DNA from 4 places in the Pseudomonas sp. H1_D04 genome. Region 1 is predicted to be linked to each of the others. Evidence: predicted binding sites of a transcription regulator. Region 1 holds the regulator's gene; each other region holds the start of a gene.

Region 1 (5,620 bases):
CGGCCAATTGCTCGCGCGGATCAAGGGCGTGCGTAAGAAACTCTCGCAGGACCTGGGCTTCCTGATGCCCACCGTGCACATCCGCGACAACCTCGACCTGGCTCCGAGCGCCTACCGCCTGACCCTGATGGGGGTGATCCTGGCTGAAGCCGAGATCTATCCGGATCGCGAGTTGGCGATCAACCCAGGCCAGGTGTTCGGCAGCCTCAACGGCATTACCGCCAAAGATCCGGCTTTCGGCCTGGAGGCGGTGTGGATCGAAATCAGCCAGCGCAGCCAGGCGCAGTCACTGGGCTATACCGTGGTGGACGCCAGCACGGTCGTCGCGACCCACCTCAACCAGATTCTGTACAAGCACTCCCACGAGCTCATCGGCCACGAAGAAGTCCAGCAATTGATGGGCTTACTGGGCAAAGCCTCGCCAAAACTGGCGGAAGAGCTGGTGCCCGGGGTGCTGTCGCTGTCGCAATTGCTCAAGGTGCTGCAAGCGCTGCTGGCCGAACAGGTACCGGTACGCGACATTCGCAGCATTGCCGAGGCCATCGCCAACAACGCCGCCAAGAGTCAAGATACCGCCGCGCTGGTGGCTGCGGTGCGTGTCGGATTGTCCCGTGCAATCGTGCAAAGCATTGTAGGGCTTGACTCTGAGCTGCCTGTGATCACCTTGGAACCAAGGTTGGAACAAATATTGCTCAATAGTATTCAGAAGGCAGGACAAGGCCAGGAAGAGGGCGTTCTGCTGGAGCCAAGCATGGCTGAAAAGCTGCAGCGTTCGTTGATCGACGCCGCACAGCGTCAGGAAATGCAGGGCCAACCGGTGATTCTGCTGGTGGCAGGTCCGGTCCGCGCGATGTTGTCGCGGTTTGGACGCTTGGCAGTACCGAATTTGCACGTTTTGGCTTATCAGGAAATTCCTGACAACAAGCAAGTGACTATCGTCGCGACAGTAGGGCCCAACGGCTGAGGGTAGTGGGTTATGCAAGTTAAGCGTTTTTTCGCCGCCGATATGCGTCAGGCCATGAAACTGGTCCGTGATGAGCTGGGCGCCGACGCCGCGATTATCGGTAACCGTCGTATTGCCGGCGGTGTCGAGCTGACGGCTGCCCTGGATTACACCCCCTCGGCGCTGGCGCCGCGTGTACCGAACATGGAGCTCGAAGACGAGCTGCGCAAGACCGCTTCGCGCATCGTCTCGGCCCAGGCTGAGCTGAGCATGCGTGGCGACAGCGATACCACCACCAATCGCCAGTTGTTCGCCGGGCTGCCGCTGACCGCTGCCGAACCACTGGTTGAGCCGACCTTCGTCGAGCCGCCGCGTCCTGCCGCGCCAGCCCCGGCCGCCGCAGTTGACCAGCGTGTGTTCGACTCGATGCGCTTTGAGCTCAACGGCCTGCGCGAACTGCTGGAAGTGCAGCTCGGCTCGCTGGCCTGGACGCAGCTGCAAGGCAGCAAACCGCAACAGGCCAACCTGTGGCGTCGCCTGCAACGCATTGGCTTGTCCGGCCCGTTGTCCCGCGACCTGCTGGCCCTGACCACCGAAATCGAAGAACCACGCCAGGCCTGGCGCATGTTGCTGGCCCACCTGGCGCGGATGATCGCTACCCCGGAAATCGAACCCCTGGAAGAGGGCGGTGTGATCGCCATGGTCGGCCCTGCCGGCATGGGCAAGACCACCACCCTCGCCAAGCTGGCAGCGCGTTATGTGCTCAAGTACGGCGCGAATAATATCGCGCTGGTGAGCATGGACAGCTACCGGATCGGCGCCCAGGAGCAGCTCAAGACGTTGGGCCGCATCCTCAATGTACCGGTGACCCACGTCGACCCGGGCCAGTCCCTGGCCAACGCCCTCGATCCGCTGCTGCGCAAGCGCGTGGTGCTGATCGACACCGCCGGCTTGCAAGCCAGCGACCCGGCGTTGCGCATGCAACTGGAAACCCTGGCCGGGCGTGGTATCAAGTCGAAAAATTACCTGGTGCTTGCAACCACCAGCCAAAAACAGGTTCTTACCGCTGCGTACCATAGCTACAAACGCTGTGGCCTGGCCGGTTGCATCCTCACGAAACTGGATGAAACCGCCAGCCTGGGTGAAGTGTTGAGCCTGGCTATCAGTCATGAATTACCGGTTGCCTACCTGACCGACGGGCCGCGGATCCCGGATGATCTTCATCTGCCGCGCCGTCATCAGTTGGTCAGCCGTGCCGTCAGCGTGCAAATGCAAGAAGAGCCTAGCGAGGAAGCGATGGCCGATATGTTCGCCGACCTCTACCACAACCCGGCAAAACGGGTCGGTTGAAGTCAGGATGAACACCGTGAAATGTACCTACATTGATGGTCTGCAAGCGATTCACGCGGCCAAGCCATGTAGCCTGCGTCTAAGCAAGACAAGGTAAAGAAATAAAATGGGCAGCATGCATCCCGTACAGGTGATCGCGGTGACCGGCGGCAAAGGTGGCGTCGGAAAGACTAACGTGTCAGTGAATTTGTCCCTGGCCCTGGCAGAGCTTGGCCGTCGCGTCATGCTGCTGGATGCTGACCTGGGGCTGGCGAACGTCGACGTTCTGCTGGGACTGACGCCCAAACACACCCTTGCCGATGTGATCGAGGGGCGCTGTGAGCTGCGCGACGTGCTGCTCCAGGGCCCTGGCGGGATCCGCATCGTGCCGGCTGCCTCCGGTACCCAGAGCATGGTGCACCTGAGCCCGGCGCAGCATGCCGGCCTGATCCAGGCATTCAGTGATATCGGCGACAACCTCGACGTGCTGGTGATCGACACCGCCGCCGGGATCGGCGAGTCCGTGGTCAGCTTCGTGCGCGCCGCGCAGGAAGTCCTGCTGGTGGTCTGCGATGAACCCACCTCGATCACCGACGCCTACGCCCTGATCAAACTGCTTAACCGTGACTACGGCATGAACCGCTTCCGCGTCCTGGCCAACATGGCCCAGAGTCCGCAGGAAGGGCGCAATCTGTTCGCCAAGTTGACCAAGGTCACGGATCGCTTCCTCGATGTCGCCTTACAATACGTCGGCGCAGTTCCCTACGACGAGTGCGTGCGCAAGGCTGTGCAAAAGCAGCGTGCAGTCTACGAAGCGTTCCCTCGTTCCAAATGCGCATTGGCGTTCAAGGCTATTGCCCAGAAGGTCGATACCTGGCCGTTGCCCGCCAACCCTCGTGGGCATCTGGAGTTTTTCGTCGAGCGATTGGTACATCAGACGAGCGCAGGACCGGTGCTATGACAGCGAATGGCTACAACGCCTACAAGAAATCTGCCCGTGACAGTCAGGGTGAGTTGATTGAGCGCTATGCGCCGCTGGTCAAGCGTATCGCCTATCACTTGCTGGCTCGCCTGCCCGCCAGCGTGCAGGTCGAGGACCTGATCCAGGCCGGCATGATCGGCTTGCTCGAAGTGTCGACCAAATACGATGCCAGCAAAGGCGCGAGTTTCGAGACGTATGCGGGTATCCGTATCCGTGGCGCGATGCTTGATGAGGTGCGTAAAGGTGATTGGGCGCCGCGTTCGGTGCACCGAAATACGCGCATGGTCAGCGACGCAATTCGTGCAATTGAAGCAAAAACCGGTCGCGACGCTAAAGATCATGAAGTTGCGGCCGAACTCCAATTGAGTCTCGACGATTATTACGGGATTTTGAACGATACCTTGGGCAGCCGCCTGTTCAGTTTCGACGACCTGTTGCAGGACGGCGAACACGAAGGGCTGCACGAGGACGGCGCGAGCGCGCATATGGAACCGTCACGCGACCTGGAAGATGAACGCTTCCAGGGTGCATTGGCGGACGCCATTGCCAACTTGCCCGAGCGCGAGCGGTTAGTGTTGGCGCTGTATTACGACGAAGAGCTGAACCTCAAGGAAATCGGTGAGGTCCTGGGGGTCAGCGAATCGCGTGTCAGCCAGTTGCACAGCCAATGCGCAGCCCGCTTGCGGGGGCGTTTGGGAGAGTGGCGAGCGCGCTGACAGGCAGTGTGGGGAGCATTGCAAAGCGATACCGCGAAGGTGATAGGCCTTCGTGGGTTCGATCCGTGGTGCCCCCGGCAGTCCTTTTTGTGTAATGCCTGTTGATTGAAATGGCGCGTCCAGGTGCTGGGCGCGTTTAAGACTGCTTGGAGGTCGAATTGGACAAGAACATGAAAATCCTCATCGTTGATGACTTCTCAACGATGCGGCGGATCATAAAAAACCTGTTGCGTGACCTTGGGTTCACAAACACGGTCGAGGCGGATGACGGCCTTACGGCGATTCCGATCCTCAACAGCGGGAGCATCGACTTTCTGGTAACAGACTGGAACATGCCGGGCATGACCGGTATCGACTTGTTGCGCCACGTGCGTGCCGACGAAAAACTGCGCAGCCTTCCCGTGTTGATGGTGACCGCCGAAGCCAAGCGTGAACAGATCATCGAAGCCGCCCAGGCCGGGGTCAACGGTTACGTAGTCAAGCCATTCACTGCACAGGCCTTGAAAGAGAAGATCGAAAAGATCTTTGAACGCATCCACGGCTAATGCCATCGCGGGGGAGCTATGGAGCATAAAGAAACGTCACAGGGAGACTTTGAGTCGACCCTGAAAAAGCATGCTCACCAGTTGGTCGACAGCCTTGAAAAAGGCCACTTCGGCGACGCGGTGCAGTTGATCCATGAGCTCAACCAGACCCGTGACCGCGGCCTGTACCAGGAAGTGGGCAAGCTCACACGCGAGCTGCACAGTGCGATCGTCAATTTTCAGATTGACCCGCACATGCCCCAGGCCGAAGAAATCTCGCAGATCACTGATGCCACCGAACGCCTGTCCTATGTGGTCAGGCTGACCGAAGCCGCGGCTAACCGCACCATGGACCTGGTGGAAAATGCCACGCCTCTGGTCAACGGCATGGCCAATGAAGCCCAGGCCCTCAGCGTTGACTGGGGCCGCTTCATGCGTCGCGAAGTCGGGGCTGAAGAGTTTCGTGAATTGGCCCGTCGGGTCGACGGTTTCCTGTCGCGCAGCGAACAGGAAAACCGCACGGTTTCCAGCAACCTCAATGACATTCTGCTGGCCCAGGATTACCAGGACCTCACCGGTCAGGTGATCAAACGTGTAACCCAGTTGGTTACCGAAGTGGAAAGCAATTTGCTCAAATTGGTGCTCATGGCTGGCCAGGTAGACCGTTTTGCCGGCATCGAACATGACCGCGAAGCGATCCTCTCTGAAAAAGATCCACAAAAACATCTCGCCAAGGGTGAAGGTCCGCAGATTCATGCCGATAAACGTGAAGACGTTGTGTCAGGTCAGGATGACGTAGATGACCTGTTATCCAGTTTAGGCTTCTAAGGAGCACCCACATGAGCTTCGGCGCCGATGAAGAGATCCTTCAGGATTTCCTTGTAGAGGCCGGCGAAATTTTAGAGCAACTGTCCGAACAACTGGTCGAGCTGGAAAGCCGACCGGATGATGCGAACCTGCTCAATGCAATTTTTCGCGGTTTTCATACTGTAAAAGGGGGCGCCGGCTTCCTCCAGCTCCATGAGCTGGTGGAGTGCTGCCACATCGCCGAGAACGTGTTCGACATCCTGCGCAAGGGTGAGCGTCACGTTGATTCGGAATTGATGGACGTGATTCTCGAAGCACT
Region 2 (5,620 bases), 330 kb from region 1:
CCATTGAGCGCCTCGGAAGCACCGAGGAACAAGTAACCACCACGCTTGAGGGTGCCGTGGATGCGCAACAGGATGTCTTTCTTCACTTCGGCCGAAAAGTAGATCAGCACGTTGCGGCAAAACACCATGTCGAACTTGCCAAGGCTGGCGTAGCTATCAAGCAGGTTGAACGAGCGGAACTCAACGCGGCTCTTGATTGGCGCCTTGATCGCCCAACGCCCCGCCCCTTTCGGGTCGAAGTAACGTTGCAGGCGTTCCTGGGACAACCCACGTCCCAGAGCCAGGCTGTCGTACTCGCCGGTCTTGCAATTAGTGAGCATAGTGCCGGACAGGTCAGTGGCAACAATTTGTGCCCCGGCCTTCAACTGACCCATGTTTGTCCGTTCGAACTCATCAATGGACATCGAGATAGAGTACGGTTCCTGCCCCGAGGAGCAGGCTGCCGACCAGATGCGCAAACGCTGGCCCGGGCTGGCCTTGATAGCCTCCGGCAGCACTTTGCTCTTGAGCACTTCAAAGGGGTAAGTATCACGAAACCAAAGGGTTTCGTTGGTGGTCATGGCATCGACCACCATTTCTTTGAGACCACTGCGCGGCTGCCCCTGGATCCGTTGAACCAACTCGCCCAGAGACTTGATGCCCTGCTGCTCCATCAGTTTGTTAAGACGGCTGGATACCAGGTATTGCTTGTTTTCACCGAGCAATATGCCACAGGCTTTTTCCAGGAAGACCCGGAACTGTTCAAAATCCAAATTACCCGTAGACACTGATACCGCCTCTAAAATCGTAAGACCGCCAGGGCAACAAGCCCTTAGCTGTGATCTGCTGCCTTGATCCGGTCGACTACCCGGGATGCCAGGTCATCAGGACGGAATTTGGCCAGGAAGTCATCGGCACCGACCTTCTTGACCATCGCCTGATTGAATACGCCCGACAACGAAGTATGCAGGATGATATGCAATTTTTGCATGCGTGGATCGCTGCGTATCTCAGCCGTGAGGGTGTAGCCGTCCATTTCCGGCATCTCGATGTCGGAAATCATCATCAAGAATTCTTCTTCCGGTTTCTTGCCTTCATCCACCAGCTTGCGCAGGTAATCCAGCGCCTGGCGACCATCATTAAGCGCCACGACTTCCACGCCGACGGTTTGCAGGCAACGGGTCACCTGCTTGCGTGCCACCGAGGAGTCATCCACCGTGAGCACACGCAGCGAGACCGCCTTATGCGCCGTTTCGGCATCCACCACGCCCACGGAAATCGATTCCGAGGTCGGCGCAACTTCGGCAAGGATCTTCTCCACGTCGATGATTTCCACCAACTGGTTATCGACCCGCGTCACCGCCGTGAGGTAGTGGTCGCGGCCAGTGCCCTTGGGCGGCGGATGAATCTCTTCCCAGTTCATGTTGACGATGCGCTCCACCGAGCGCACCAGGAAGCCCTGGGTCTTGGTGTTGTACTCGGTGATGATTACGAACGGGCTCTCGCGGTCCTGCAGGCCAGCCGAACCGGTGGCCAGGGCCAGGTCAAGAATCGGGATGGTCGCGCCACGGATGTTGGCTACGCCACACACCACAGGGCTGGACTTGGGCATGATCGTCAGCTTGGGACATTGCAGCACTTCCCGCACCTTGAACACATTGATGCCGTACAGCTGTTTGCCATCCAGGCGAAAAAGCAACAACTCCAGGCGATTCTGCCCTACCAGCTGTGTGCGCTGGTTTACTGAATCCATTACTCCTGCCATGCCCAGACTCCTACGCTAAAACCTTGAAGGTGCGACGCGCACCCAACACTAAACGGCACGAGCTTTGCTATTTATTGGCCATGGATATTAAAACGACAGTTTCCCGACGCCTTCGATTCCCACAGTACCGCAGATTGCTCTGCGCCTCGGTGGCATTGCTTGCTTTCTGCCTCGGCGCCACGGCCCGCGCAGATAACGTCACCTTGCCTGATCTACTTATCGGCGTCACTCAGGGCTTTCTTGAGTTCACTGTAGAAGATTATCTGGCGACCACCCAGACACCGGGGCGTTATGAAATCCAGGTCAACCAGTTGGACCCGCGCCTGCGCATGCCTATGTGCGACAAGGAATTGACAGCGACCCTGGAAAGCCCTGCTCAGCCTATCGGCCGCGTGACGGTGCGGGTGCGCTGCGATGGCGCCTCGCCCTGGACGGTGTTTGTGCCGGCACAGGTCAAGCTATTCCGCGATGTAGTGGTGGTGGCCCGACCGCTGAAACGCACCGGCATCATTGGTTTTGAAGACGTTGTGCTGCGTGAACGCGACATCAGCCTGATCAACCAGGGCTATCTCACATCAGTGGACCAGGCCATCGGGCAGAAATTGACCCGACCAGTGGTCACCGATCAGGTGATTACGCTGGTGCATCTGGAACAGGCCGAGGTCATTCGCAAGGGCGATCAGGTAGTGATTTCCGCGAGCAGCGGGGGATTGAATGTGAAAATGCCTGGCGAAGCACTGTCCAACGGCGGCATGAGCGAACAGATTCGAGTCAAGAACCTCAACTCCAACCGCGTGATCAAGGCGCGGGTGACAGCCCCAGGGCAAGTCGAGGTCGCTTTATAGATTACTGGTACAGGACGCTGGGTTTTCCTACACTGTGCACGAGAAGTCCCGTGCGGAGATTTATTGTCATTCGCGCCTAAAGTTTGTCCGGGTATGGCCGAAAACATGGCAAGCGTCCAAATACCCAGAGGTTTTTTTATCATGGTCATCGATTTCAGCCGTTTAAATAACGCCCCGACGACGTCAGGCACTACGCGCACCACCAGCACCAAGGACAGCGTAGAAGCCAAGGCCCCGGCGCTGCCCGTCAAGGCAGAACAGGCCAGCCAGAGCGGGGAATCCGTACACCTGAGCAATGAGGCTCAACAGTTGCAGAAGGTCACTGACTCGCTGCGCGATCAACCCGTGGTCAATAAAGCCCGTGTGGCCGAATTGAAACAGGCAATCGCCGATGGCAGCTATAAAGTCGACAGCAACCGTGTAGCCAGCAAGCTGCTTAATTTCGAAGCCGAGCGCTAGGCAAAGGCCTGCGCAGGGCTTTTGGACGCTTAAAACCCAAGGCCAGCCATGCATCACGACGAACATTTGCTGCAACTGATCATTGATGATCTAGCGCCGACGCAACAATTGCTGGAGCTGCTAAGAGAGGAATCACTGGCCCTTTACGGCCGGGATATGCCGTTGCTGGAAGAAATTCTGGCCCGCAAACAGTCGCTGATTGTCCTCTTGGAACAGCACGGCAAAAAACGCAGCCAGATCCTGATCAGCCTTGGCCTGCCGGCAGACCACGACGGCTTGGCGCAGCTGGCCAGCCACTCCTCGGTCGGCGATCAGCTCCTGAGCCAGAGCAAAGAACTTAACCAATTGCTCGCCCAGTGCCAGGAAGCCAACCTGCTTAACGGTCAGTCGATCCAGCTTCAGCAAGCCACGACTGCCAACCAGTTGCGCATACTCCACGGCGGAGAGCCGCCGGCACTGTATAACGCCCAGGGATCAACCTCGCGCCTGGTCAAGCCAAGCACCCGCAGCCAAGCCTGACGCCAGTTTACTGTGCGCCCTATCCAAGGCGCGCCACATGCTGGCAAAATGCCGGTTCTTGCGTGTAGTCGTATTTTGTCTGGAGATGGAAGAACCGTGTTCAACGCCCTTAATGCGGAAGATGCGCCGCAGCCACCCAAGGTGCTCACCACGCCTCTGGAAATCGCAGGCACCTTGCGGATGCTGCAAGACAGCCATGACCCGCTGATCATCACCTTCCATGAGCGCAGCCAGCGCTTCCAGAGCTATCTGGTGGACGTTAACCGTGACAGCAGCACGCTGGCGCTGGACGAAATGATTCCCCGTGATGGCGAACGCCACCTCGAAAACGGCGAACCCTTCCGTATCGAAGGCTTCCACGACGGCGTGCGCGTCGCCTGGGAAAGCACCGGCAACCTCAAAATCAGCGAAAAAGATGGCCACCGTATCTACACCGGCAGCCTGCCGGACGAGGTGGTCTACCATCAGCGCCGCAATGCATTTCGCGCCGCGCTGAAGCTGGCACAACTGGTGAACATCGAGCTCGGCGGCGAAAAACTCAAGGCGCCGGTCAACGGCAAATTGCTCGATATCTCCGCCACCGGCTGCAAACTGCGCTTTGAAGGCGACATCTCCGAACGCTTGCAACTGGGCCAGGTCTACGACCGCTTTATCGCCGCCCTGCCGTTTGGCAGCATGACCACTTCGGTCGAGCTGCGTTACCTGCACTTCGAAGAGAAGATAAACACCACCTTTGCTGGCGTGCGCTTCCACAACATGAGTGGCCTGGTGCAGCGCCAAGTCGAACGTTTTGTGTATCAACTGCAGCGAGAAGCGCGGCGCTTCGACAAGGACGACGATTTTTAATCATTAAAGATCGCGGCAAAAAAACGGGCAGATCCTTTGGGGATCTGCCCGTTTTTACTTTCAGGGGCGCGCCCTGCTCAAGTCATGCGGATGCTCTTCCGGCCCCAGAGGTTCCGGCGGCCCGACAAAGGCTGGCTCATCTACTGGCGCCAGGGGATCAGTTTCCGGCTCAGGCTCAGGATTAGGATCAGGGACATTCTGCATCTGCTCCTGCACCACCTGCTCATCGACCCGTGGATCAAGCGCGGCCACCAGCGGCGAACTCGACATGCTGTCGGGCATCGCCACGTGATGCAGGGGGGCATCCTCCACCTGATGCAAATTGGTCACCGCCTTCGGCCGGATGCGCCATACCAGGATCAACGCACACAGGCTGAAGAAGGCATACAGCATTTGGCTGCCGAACATCTTCATGATCACGCCTGCCAGCAACGGCCCGATACTCGCACCAACGCCATAAGTCACCAGCAGCATGGCAGTCAGCGATACTCGACGGTCGCCTTCCACATGGTCATTGGAAAACGCCACCGCCAGCGGGTACAGACAGAACTGCACCAGCGAACACAGGAAGCCCGCGACAAACAGCACTTCCAGCGGCACCTGAGTCATGATCGCCAGCGGCAAGGCCGCTACCGCCAGGCACAAGGCAAAACAACGAATCAACAGCGCCCTATCATAACGATCCGACAACCAGCCCAGAGGCCACTGCACCAGCAGCCCGGCAAAAATACAGCTACCCATGAACAGGCCGACTTGCTCCGTCGTGAGCCCCTGCTGGGACGCATAAAGCGGCGCCAAACCGTAAAACGAACCGACAATCAGCCCCGCACCCAGCACTGTACTTAGCGACTGGGGCACGCGCTTGATAAAGAAACGCGGCTCCATCGGCGCGGGGTGTAAGGCCGCCGGGTGAATACGTCGAGTCATGGCCACCGGCACCAGGCACAGGGCAAAGCACAGCGCCACCAGCATCAGCAACTCAAGGCCAAGCTGGGGATGCATGACCAGGATCAATTGACCCAGCACCAGCCCAAGGTAGGACGCGATCATATAGCCGCTGAATACCACGCCCCTCTGCTTGGCATCCGCCTGCTCATTGAGCCAGCTCTCGATGACCATGTACTGGCACATCATTCCGAGGCCGACGATCATCCGCAGCACGATCCAGGCCGGCAACCAGTCGATCAGGCCATGGCCCAGCACCGCC
Region 3 (5,620 bases), 710 kb from region 1:
CGTTGTACCTCCTTTTTCTTCCTGACGCGTCGGTCCGGATTCACTCGCTCAGCATCCCCAATCAGGGGGCATGCTTAGTTTGGTCCCATAAATTGTCCCAATAATTTTGTGGCTTTTCTGAAGAGCTTTTACTCGTCATCTTTTTGTTTTTTTACTATTATCGCTCATCTGTGCACTCAAGGAAGAGAGGCTGAGCGCCTTGAGTCTGGTAGAAAATTTACACTCGATCACTGAATGAGTTATGACTTTTACCCAGAACCTAACGACTCAGCCAACCGTAATTACTTCTTGGTGAAACCGATGGATAAAATGTGTGGCATCGTTGTAGTGGTAGGACTTGCCCTCTCGGGATGCGCTACGAAAACTCCAGAAAAACCTAACGTGACTCCACCCCCTGCCGTGGTCCATGAAGCACCACCTGAAGTCGCCCATTCGACACCAGAAAATTGGACTGTGCGTTATGAAGCTGCACCTGCTGCGAACGCCAGTGCTGAATCCCCAGTCCATGCCTCTGCTGAAGCCGCTCAGTCAGAATCAGAAACAGACCTAAATCAAAATCGCGCTGAGCAATGCCGTAAAGAGCTGGATGTTTTAAAGGTTTACAACAAAGCGTCTTACGCCAAATATGAAGCGGAATACCAAGCCATTGCTGCCAAAACTGCTAAATACATGGAAATTAAAGACTCGTTAGGTCCCGATTTAAACTACATGGTTATGCCCGCTTATCAATTTCAAATTCGCGAGTTCTGCTTCCGAGTTAAAACTCGTCTCGTCGGAGCTTGTGCTTCGCCAAGCCAAATAATGACTCCACGTTAGGGGCGGTCTTTTTCCAGTAAAGGAAGCGCTGAAAAAGACTTCCGTCTCTGGTGAAGTACGTGCCTCACGGGACTCGAATGGTTGAGCGCCGATGAAGTATATGTTCTTCGCGGTTGCCGAATGCGCTGGCAAGCATAAGTAGATCCAGCATGGGCACTTCTTGGCCTAGAGAGGCTATGGGGTGTCCAAGAAGCGCTCGAATCCCTGGTTTCCCACCAAGATTCATACGAAAGCCCCGCAATGCGGGGCTTTTTTGGTTTTGGGATTTTGGAGTCAGGTGGGCAATACCTCTCACTGCCACACCCGCAGCCACTGTTAAAGGCAGTTTCTCATCTCAATCAGCAGAAAAGCTGAACCACCGAAAGCAGGCAAATCATCTGGGCAAACATCTGTGCTCGAATTGGATGCTTCATCGCCGTCACCTCGTAGGCAGTTGCTGGTGGTAGTGCCGTAGGCAATGTACATATATGCGCCAGAACGCTCGAAAATGGAAATGCAACCCTGGCTCGCCAACAACACATTCAACTGCTTCCAGAAGTATAGACCCTGTGACGAATTCGTCACGAAGCGCTCTGGCACACACTTCGAACACAATCTGCCGATATCGGTCGCACTTTTTTTGATTTCTCGGCTCTATCCTTGTCCCAGCCCCGCCGATTCCCCGCGAGGGCAGTAGAACAAGATCGGGTTTCGATGGATCGTACGTTTCCTCTTTCAATCATTCGTCGCCTACGCCGGCCACTGCTGTTGGTTGCGATGTTTGTACTCGGCGCCACTGGTTGCACCCAGCAACAGGGGCAGGACATTGCCAAGCAGTTCAGCAATGGAAAGCCCGATGAGTTCTTTCAAACCAGTGTCGATCGTATGGCGACCCTGGGCATGCGTGACAACCTGCAAAGTTTGTATTTACTGATGAGCAAGCTCTATCTGCGCAATCCCAGCCAGTGGCGACAGTCGGGTTACCCGGATGCGGTGAGTGCCGAGCGAGAGATTCGCCAGGCGATTGAGCAGCGACGACCGCTGCCCGCCTTGGGCGAGCGTCGCGATCTGGTCGCCTTGAGCTACTCCTTGAGCCCAGAGTTTCAGGGCGATCGAGTCGGTGCGTTTATCTATGCGATCGGCAGCATGCTGGTGACAGCCCATGGTGGACGCACCGAGTTCTACATAACCGACTCGATCAATCCACAGTTTGTCAGCAATGCCGCGCGCAATATCGAGAAGGCCACATGGCTGCTCAGCAAGCGCCAGGATGCGAATGGCGTGTTGCTGTTGTTTTCCAATGAGATATCGGAGGAGGGCAGCAACCTTAGTTTTGCGGTGGAATTTGGCAAGATCGTGGCGCGCCTCGATCTGCTGACACAGATGCTTGATGAACGATACCGGCGTATAGGTCTCAACTATGCGCAAAGCTTATTGCTGATGAATTTCCTGCCAGTACAGTGAGCTGCCAGCAGGCAACGCGGTAGCGTCAGCCCGATATGCACTACCCTAATCCTCGTGCAGGTAAGGTCTTTCTCTTTTGGCTGTAGGAAACAGCCTATCTTGCGCCCCCGTGCTTGAAACACCCCGACGTCGGCAATAGCCTCGGACTTTTCCGAAAAAGTGAGGCCCTACCTTGGGGAAGCGAAAAACGGTGTGGCCGACGGACCGCGAGATACGCCTGCGCTTTATCCTCTTTGCGGTGATCAACGCCGCGAGTATCGAGGGAGTTTCCGCCGAGTTGTTATTGCCTGCGCACAAACTGCTGCGTGACTCACCCACCGAGGCGCAGTTGATCGAGGCCCTTCGGGAAATACTGGCGGCTGATGAGATGTACGGGTTCAGGTTTGCGGTGGGATCCGAGGCAGACGATCTGATGCAGGCACTGGATAAGCCCGGCGATTAATCCATCTTCGTTGAGCGGAACAACTGAGGGGCAAGTGACTATTCGTCGGCCTATGCTTAAGCCGTAGGCCGCATGGCCGATGCAGTGATGACTACCCCAGGGACGCCGCCATGTTTAATCGCCGTTTGAAGAAGGATCTGCAGGACCGGGACGACGAGCTTTTCCAGTTACGACAGCTTGTTGCGCAGTATGACCGTGGCATGCTCTCCATATGCCTGGATGCCGACTTGCGGCTTACGGCCGTCAACGAGGATTTTGCCCGGGCTTTGGGCTACTCCCGCGAACAGTTGCAGGGTCGACTCCTGAGTGAAATTGTTCCGCCTTACGTCATGGATTTACCCTGTTTTCGTGACTTCAATGCAGCAATCGCCCGCTCAGAGCCGGTGAGTGACGATTACCGCTTCCTGCGCAGTGACGCCAGCCTGGCGTGGATCAACCTGACATGGTGCCCGATCAGAGGGCGTGACGGCCGGCTGTCGCAGATCCAGGGCTACGGCACCGAAGTCAGTCGCGCCATTGAGCAAGCCAAAGAAAACGAAGCGTTTATCAACGCGTTGATACGTTCGACGGCCGTCATCCAGTTCCGACTGGACGGAACGGTGGTCACCGCCAATACCCAGTTTCTTGACGCCATGGGCTACACGCTCGATCAGATCGTCGGCAAAAAACACAGTATGTTCTGCACCACGCAGGAGGCCGCTTCGAGCGGTTACGCCGCGTTCTGGCAAACCCTCAATCGCGGCGAATTTGTCGCCAGCCGCTTCAAACGCGTGGACAGCCGTGGCAACGAGGTGTGGCTCGAAGCTACCTACAACCCGGTGCACGATGCGGAAGGCAAGCTGTGCAAAGTGGTCAAGTTTGCCAGCGTGGTCACCGACCAGGTCTTGCGCGAGTCCGAGGTCAAGGCCGCCGCCGGCGTGGCCTACGAGGTGTCGCTGCAAACCGATGTCACGGCCGAACGTGGCGCCGCGGTGGTGCAGAACACTGTACAGACCATGCAAAACATTGCTCTGCAAATGCAATCCGCCACCGGGAGCATTGAGGCGTTGGGCAAACAATCGTTGCTGATCAGCGCGATTGTGCAGACCATCGGGGGCATCGCCGCGCAAACCAATCTGCTCGCGCTCAATGCCGCAATTGAGGCCGCCCGAGCGGGTGAACAGGGCCGTGGATTTGCGGTCGTAGCTGATGAGGTAAGGCAATTGGCCAGCCGTACCAGCACTGCAACCGAAGAGATCGTCAGCGTGGTCCAGCAGAACCAGCGCCTCGCCGACGAAGCCATCACAGAAATGTTCAGCAGTCGCGAGCAAGCTGAGCAAGGCCTGACACTGGCCAACCAGGCCGGCGCCGTCATCACCGAGATCCAGGGTGGCGCCAAGCAGGTGGTGAACGCGGTGGGGCGTTTTGCGAATGAGCTGCAATAGCCCAGGTATAGGGCTGCTTGGTTTTATTTGAGAATCAGGAGAGCGCTATCAAACCTTTAACCTCTGAAGAACTGGCGGTCATCGCCGAGATAGAAACGGCGTCCAATATTCTGCGGCTGACTACACGCCTGACGGATATGCGCTTCTCGGCGATCTCGAAAATGACCGATACCCATTGGGTGGCATGTGCGGTGTACGACGAGCTGCATTTTGGCGTGGAGGTCGGCTATGAATTGCAGCTTGAAGCCACGCTGTGCAACGGTCTGCGTGCTAATCCCACCCCCATCATCATCGAACACGCCAGCAAGGATCCGGTTTTCTGGCAAAACCCATTGCCCAGGGAGCATGGCTTCGAAAGCTATATCTCACTGCCGATTGTCTTCTCCGACGGCAGCGTCTTCGGAACCCTATGCGCGTTGGACGTACTCCCCAAAAAACTGGAAAACCCGCAAATGGTCGAGATACTCACCATCTTCACTCGCCTGATCAGCACCACGCTGGAATTGCAGTACAGCCGGACCTGATGCTGATGTTTCTGAGCCAGCGTTAGATCGTTTATTTCCTTAAGGTTGGTGGGTATTCCTGGTTCGAATATCCATCACATCGATTACGCTGTTTTGATTTACCAAACCGTTGTCATCACAGCGCAATCCCGGTCATCACATTACGTTTCGCTGTTGCGGTTGACTAAGCGGGCTGCGCAACACCCATTCCCGCTGCTCTGCCGTCGTCTTGTGCAGCGCTCCGGCATCACTAGAATCGGCGCCAGAACTTAGCCATTTCCTGTCGATTACGGAGTTTCGAACATGATGAACGCAATGCAGATGCCGATGAACACCGCCATGCCAATGATGCCGATGATGGGCATGCCGATGATGATGGCGACCATGAAGTGCGAAATGGCCGGTGACGCGATGATGTGCACCATGAAGCCTGCCGCCGGCATGGACATGGCTCAGTTCAAGACCAACGCCGAGATGATGGCGATGATGATGAACTGCGGCATGCCGATGATGATGCAGTGCGCCAATATGTCGATGATGTGCCTGTCGGCCGACGCCATGGCCATGATGGCGAGCATGAATATGCCGATGATGATGCCGATGGGCATGTCGATGCCGATGATGAAGTGCGTGATGGAATGCACGATGCAGGCCGATGGCATGCTGTGCAAAATGATGCCGATGCCGGGCATGAGCATGGCCATGATGGACAACTGCTGCATGCTCATGAACAAGTTGATGAGCGATTGCGCCATGCCGATGATGATGAGCTGCAACGGCATGCCAATGATGTGCTGCACCTGCTGACAGGTCCCGCGCAACCAAAAACGCCCCGAATAGTCGGGGCGTTTTGCATTCAGTCCAACCGTTCTGGGTAGGTGATCACCAGGAACGCCACCGCCTCGCTGTCCGCCGGGTTGCGGTAGCGGTGGGGCTGGTCGGCGTAGAACAGGATCGAATCGCCGGTAGACAGCAAGTAGCGCTCTTCATTG
Region 4 (5,620 bases), 2.2 Mb from region 1:
GAGCCGAACATGAAAGACTGGCTGGACGAGATCAAGTGGGACAGTGACGGCCTGGTGCCGGCCATTGCCCAGGACTACAAGACCGGGCGCGTGCTGATGATGGCCTGGATGAACCGCGAGGCCCTAAGCCTCACCGCCACTGAGCAGCGTGCCATTTACTGGTCACGTTCCCGTGGCAAACTGTGGCGCAAGGGCGAAGAGTCCGGGCACGTGCAGACCCTGCACGAGATGCGCATCGACTGCGACGCCGACGTGGTGATCCTCAAGGTCGAGCAGATCGGCGATATCGCCTGCCACACCGGCCGTCACAGTTGCTTCTATCGCGTGTTCGAGAACGGCGAGTGGAAAACCGTCGAACCGGTGCTCAAAGACCCGCACGCCATTTATTCCGCAGGACACTGACCATGAGCGATACCCTGAACCGCGTGGCCCAGGTGCTGGAAGACCGCAAAGGTGCGGACGCCGACAGCTCCTACGTCGCCAGCCTGTACCACAAGGGGCTGAACAAAATTCTGGAAAAGCTCGGCGAAGAATCCGTCGAGACCATCATCGCCGCCAAGGATGCGCAAATCAGCGGCGACTGCAGCGATGTCATCTATGAGACCGCCGACTTGTGGTTCCATAGCCTGGTCATGCTCGCCCAACTGGGGCAGCATCCACAGGCAGTGCTGGACGAACTGGACCGTCGCTTCGGCTTGTCCGGGCATGCCGAAAAGGCCTCGCGCCCGTCCGCTTGAATAACTAAGACTAGAGGATTTGCAGCATGGGCATTTTTGACTGGAAACACTGGATCGTCATTCTGGTGGTCGTGGTACTGGTGTTCGGCACCAAGAAACTCAAGAACCTGGGCACCGACGTGGGCGAGTCGATCAAGGGCTTTCGTAAAGCCATGAACGACGACGAAAAGCCTGCCGACCCCGCCGCCAATCCCGTACCGCCGGTCCAGCCTGTGCACCCGCAGGCCGCCCAGCCGATCACCGAGCGTCGCACCTTCGACGTGCAGGCTGAGAAAGTCGAAGAGCCGACCCGCAAAGACTCGTGAGCACTGAATAATGTTTGGTATCAGCTTCTCTGAACTGCTGCTCGTCGGCCTCGTGGCCCTGTTGGTACTGGGGCCGGAACGCCTGCCCGGTGCCGCGCGCACGGCCGGCCTGTGGATCGGGCGCCTGAAACGCAGTTTCAACGCGATCAAACAGGAAGTTGAACGGGAAATCGGCGCCGACGAGATCCGCCGCCAACTGCACAACGAGCACATTCTGTCGTTGGAGCAGGAAGCACGGAAGATTTTGTCCCCTGTCCAGGAGCCCGCCAAGCCGGTGGAGCCTGTGGCCGAGCACAGCATTGCGCCAGCGGTTGAGCCTACGCCCGCCGCCCCGACGCCTACCGCGCCAACCGAGCCTGCGCCGACGCCCGTTGCGTCGCCCGCGCCCCATGACCCTACATTGCCGCCGCGAGCCCCATGAGCGCTGATAAACCGGAAAACGACCAGCACATGCCGCTGGTCTCGCACCTCACCGAGCTGCGTACGCGCCTGCTGCGTTGCGTAGCGGCCATCTTCATCATCTTTGCTGGGCTGTTCGCCTTTACCCAGCAGATCTATACCTTCGTCTCCACGCCGCTGCGCCAGTACCTGCCGGCCGGCGCGACGATGATCGCCACGGATGTTTCATCGCCGTTCCTCACGCCGTTGAAACTGACGATGATGGTTTCGCTGTTCCTGGCGATCCCGGTGATCCTGCATCAGATCTGGGGCTTTATCGCGCCGGGCCTGTACAAGCACGAGAAGCGCATCGCGGTACCGTTGCTGGTATCGAGCATCCTGCTGTTCTACACCGGCATGGCGTTCGCGTACTTCCTGGTATTCCCGTTGATCTTCAAGTTCTTCGCCGCTGCCACTCCGGCCGGCGTGGAGATGATGACCGACATCACCAGCTACCTCGACTTCGTGATGACGCTGTTCTTCGCCTTTGGCGTGGCCTTCGAAATCCCGGTGGCCGTGGTGCTGCTGGTGTGGATCGGCGTGGTCAACGTGGCCTACCTGAAGAAGATCCGCCCGTACGTGATCATCGGTTGCTTCGTGGTCGGCATGATCCTGACGCCGCCGGACATCTTCTCCCAGACCCTGCTGGCCGTGCCGATGTGGATGCTGTTCGAGATCGGCATCCTGTTCAGCGGTTTGATCAGCAAGCGTGGCGATCACCCGGATGACCAACCCGTCGACGACGAACAGCCGCCAGCGACCCAGCCGTGAACCTGCTGCTGCTTGAAGAGGCCGACTTTATTGCGGCCGACCGGGTGATCCTGCGCGATCGACGCCTGGTGCATATGCAGGAGGTCCACCGCGCCGCCGTAGGCGACAGCCTGCGCGTGGGGCGCATCGGCGGGTTGATGGGCGCAGCGCAATTGTTGCGCCTGGAAGCCAGCGAAGCCGAGCTGCAAGTGAGCTTCGACCAACCGCCTCCAGCCAAGCTGCCCTTGACCCTGCTACTGGCCCTTCCCCGCCCGAAAATGCTGCGCCGTGTGCTGCAAACCGTTGCTGCCATGGGCGTGCCGAAGGTGGTGCTGGTCAATAGTTACCGAGTGGAAAAGAGCTTCTGGCAGACCCCGTTCCTGGAGCCCGAGGCGATACGCGAGCAACTGATCCTTGGCCTGGAACAGGCGCGGGACACGGTGCTGCCCGAGATCATCATCGAAAAGCGCTTCAAGCCATTCGTCGAAGACCGCCTGCCGGCCATGACCGAAGGCACCCTTGGCCTGATCGGCCATCCAGGCGATTACCCAGCTTGCCCCCGAGGGCTGGATGAGCCGGTTACCCTGGCCATCGGCCCGGAAGGCGGCTGGATCCCCTACGAAGTGGACCTATTGGCCAAGGCTGGCTTGCAGCCGGTACAACTCGGCGCACGGATCCTACGGGTTGAAACCGCCGTCACCGCCCTGCTCGCCCGCCTCTTCTAACAACGGCGCTGTCCCCTTGTGAGAGGGGCTCGCCCCCGATGACGGTTTGTCAGCTGATAAATATATCGACCGATCCCCCCTATCGGGCGCAAGCCCCCGCCATTAGAGCTGCGTCGCTACAGAATCCCGGGCGCAGGCCGATAACTCCTGAATAAGTCCAAGCCTTGTTCCAGGGGAGTTCGCAGCATGTATCGTTGGTTAGCCGAAAAGCTGGGGAATGTCAGCGTCAAAACCAAGTTGGGCGTAGGTTTCGGCCTGGTGTTACTACTCACACTGATGATCACCTTAACCGGCTGGACCGGCCTGGGCGATGTGATCAGTCGCGGTGACAAGCTGGGCTTTATCTCCAGCCTCAATGGATTGACCAAGGACCTGCGCCTGGCTCGCCGGGACTATGAATTGCGCCATGGCGAACAAGGCCCAGGCGCGGTCAGCGAGTTGCTGGACAAGCTCAATAGCGGCCTGAATAAAGCCCGCAACCTAATTGAACAACCCGCCGACGCGGCCCTGGTCGATGAACAGTTGGCCGCCGTGGACCAGTACAAGCGCGCATTCAGCGACATGGTGCAAGCCAGCGCCAACCGTGAAAACGCCCGCAGCAAGCTGGGAGATACCGCTGACAACGCGGTGCTCAAGATCAATGAGATCGAGAAGGCCCTGCTGCAAGGCGACAGCGTCACCCAGTTCAACACTGTGGTGGAAGCGAGCAAACTGATACAGCAGGCGCGCTTCCAAGTGCGCGGCTATACCTACAGCGGCAAGGTCGAAGCCGAGCAACCCGCACTGGATGCCATCGACAATGCCCTGAAGAAAATCACCAGCCTCAACGGCCAACTGCCTGAGCAATATTCGACCAACCTGCAACAGGCCAGCGTCTCGCTGCAAGCCTACCGCGCCGCTGTCAGCCAGTACCGCGACTCGCAGGTGGCCAGCGCTGCAGCCCTTAAAACCATGAGCGATCAAGGCGATCTGTTGCTCGGCCACAGCGACAAACTGACCCTCTCCCAAACCGTGGTGCGCGACACCGATGCCGCGCAAGCCAAGTCCCTGTTGCTGCTGGCAACTGTGCTGGCGTTGATCTTTGGCCTGGTGGCTGCCTGGGCGATCACCCGCCAAATCATTATCCCGCTGGACCAAACACTCAAGGTCGCCGAGCGCGTCGCCTCGGGTGACCTGAGCCACAACCTGACGTCTTTGCGCCAGGACGAGCTGGGGCAGTTGCAGAGGGCTATGCAGAGCATGACCGTGGGCCTGCGCGAGTTGATCGGCGGCATCAGCGAGGGCGTGACCCAGATCGCCAGCGCTGCCGAGCAACTGTCGGCTGTCACCGAACAGACCAGCGCCGGGGTCAACAGCCAGAAGGTCGAGACCGACCAAGTAGCCACCGCCATGAACGAGATGGCCGCGACCGTACAGGAAGTCGCGCGCAACGCCGAAGAAGCCTCTGGAGGCCGCCGCAGCGGCTGACCAGCAGGCCCGCGAAGGCGACAAGGTGGTCGGTGAAGCCATCGCCCAAATCGAGCGCCTGGCCACTGAGGTCGGCAATTCCACAGTCGCCATGGGCGACCTTAAACGGGAAAGCGACAAGATCGGCAGCGTGCTCGACGTGATCAAATCCGTGGCCCAGCAAACCAACCTGCTGGCCCTCAACGCCGCAATCGAAGCCGCCCGCGCCGGTGAAGCCGGACGTGGCTTCGCGGTGGTGGCCGATGAAGTGCGTAGCCTGGCCCAGCGCACGCAGAAGTCCACCGAAGAGATCGAAGAGCTGATTGCCGGCCTGCAGAGCGGCACCCAACAGGTGGCGACCATCATGGACAACAGTCGCAGCCTCACCGACAGCAGCGTCGAGCTGACCCGCCGTGCCGGCAGTGCATTGGAGAACATCACCCGCACGGTCTCGACTATCCAGACGATGAACTCCCAGATCGCCACCGCCGCCGAACAGCAAAGCGCTGTTGCGGAAGAGATCAACCGCAGCGTGCTGAACGTGCGCGATGTCTCGGAGCAGACGGCTGCGGCCAGTGAAGAAACCGCCGCGTCGAGCACCGAACTGGCGCGCCTGGGCACGCATCTGCAAGCACTGGTGGGTCGCTTCCGAGTCTGACCTACCTCCCCGCGCGGCGACCTGTCCTGGGTCGCCGCCTGCAATCTATGAAACTTCCTACACGTTTATCAGCCCCTCCCGATCTTCAAAGACACTAGCGTTCAGGTCAGTTCAGTGTGCTCACGCACTTGTCGGAGGTTAATCATGCTTCGTCGAATGACTCACCTGCTGGGTAACGCCAGTGTCACCCTCAAATTGGCCCTGGGCTTTGCCCTGGTACTGGCCCTGAGCCTTGTCATTGCCGTGACCGGCTGGCAAGCATTAGCGGCGTCCCTTTACCGATCACAAACGCTGAGCGTGCTGGCACAACTGGCGGTGGCCGGCGAAGAACTGCGCACCGACAGAATCCTCTATCGCACCCTGGACGACGCCGAAAGCCTCAGTCGATTGAGCGCGAGCATGGAGAAAGTCGACAAGGCCCTGGCGGAGCTGTCCAACCGACTTAAGGTGCCGAAAGCCATTCAATATCTGCAGGAGATGACGCGGATGTCTGCCACGTTCAAATCCACACTCAAGGGCGTGCCCGCGCTGGTGGAAAAACGCGAAAGTGCCCGGGAACAG

The links. Region 1 encodes FliA, which starts transcription of late flagellar genes. Its sites were predicted from a motif close to CTAAAGTTTNNNNNNNNNNNGCCGNTAA; they were not measured.
Region 2: flgM (flagellar biosynthesis anti-sigma factor FlgM) is a predicted target of FliA. The motif match lies at 2,666-2,693, and genes of this name have one in related genera.
Region 3: AB4N82_RS21755 (methyl-accepting chemotaxis protein) is a predicted target of FliA. The motif match lies at 2,757-2,784, and genes of this name have one in related genera.
Region 4: AB4N82_RS07990 (methyl-accepting chemotaxis protein) is a predicted target of FliA. The motif match lies at 3,072-3,099, and genes of this name have one in related genera.

Annotation. Positions count from the first base shown of each region.
Region 1 is NZ_CP162826.1:3,967,112-3,972,731, forward strand. Features, by position in the region: gene flhA (flagellar biosynthesis protein FlhA) at 1-964, shown strand, start outside; gene flhF (flagellar biosynthesis protein FlhF) at 977-2,293, shown strand; gene fleN (flagellar synthesis regulator FleN) at 2,400-3,233, shown strand; gene fliA (RNA polymerase sigma factor FliA) at 3,230-3,970, shown strand; gene AB4N82_RS18440 (chemotaxis response regulator CheY) at 4,141-4,515, shown strand; gene AB4N82_RS18445 (protein phosphatase CheZ) at 4,534-5,322, shown strand; gene AB4N82_RS18450 (chemotaxis protein CheA) at 5,334-5,620, shown strand, end outside.
Region 2 is NZ_CP162826.1:3,636,982-3,642,601, reverse strand. Features, by position in the region: gene cheR (protein-glutamate O-methyltransferase CheR) at 1-767, opposite strand, end outside; gene AB4N82_RS16885 (chemotaxis protein CheV) at 812-1,744, opposite strand; gene flgA (flagellar basal body P-ring formation chaperone FlgA) at 1,825-2,589, shown strand; gene flgM (flagellar biosynthesis anti-sigma factor FlgM) at 2,731-3,048, shown strand; gene AB4N82_RS16870 (flagella synthesis protein FlgN) at 3,097-3,567, shown strand; gene AB4N82_RS16865 (flagellar brake protein) at 3,664-4,413, shown strand; gene AB4N82_RS16860 (MFS transporter) at 4,474-5,620, opposite strand, start outside.
Region 3 is NZ_CP162826.1:4,679,110-4,684,729, forward strand. Features, by position in the region: gene AB4N82_RS21740 (hypothetical protein) at 235-816, shown strand; gene AB4N82_RS21745 (hypothetical protein) at 1,510-2,259, shown strand; gene AB4N82_RS21750 (hypothetical protein) at 2,432-2,701, shown strand; gene AB4N82_RS21755 (methyl-accepting chemotaxis protein) at 2,812-4,125, shown strand; gene AB4N82_RS21760 (GAF domain-containing protein) at 4,143-4,649, shown strand; gene AB4N82_RS21765 (hypothetical protein) at 4,932-5,435, shown strand; gene AB4N82_RS21770 (helix-turn-helix domain-containing protein) at 5,485-5,620, opposite strand, start outside.
Region 4 is NZ_CP162826.1:1,732,259-1,737,878, forward strand. Features, by position in the region: gene hisI (phosphoribosyl-AMP cyclohydrolase) at 10-402, shown strand; gene AB4N82_RS07965 (phosphoribosyl-ATP diphosphatase) at 405-737, shown strand; gene AB4N82_RS07970 (twin-arginine translocase TatA/TatE family subunit) at 764-1,042, shown strand; gene tatB (Sec-independent protein translocase protein TatB) at 1,053-1,463, shown strand; gene tatC (twin-arginine translocase subunit TatC) at 1,460-2,251, shown strand; gene AB4N82_RS07985 (16S rRNA (uracil(1498)-N(3))-methyltransferase) at 2,248-2,955, shown strand; gene AB4N82_RS07990 (methyl-accepting chemotaxis protein) at 3,142-4,422, shown strand; gene AB4N82_RS07995 (methyl-accepting chemotaxis protein) at 4,448-5,059, shown strand; gene AB4N82_RS08000 (methyl-accepting chemotaxis protein) at 5,204-5,620, shown strand, end outside.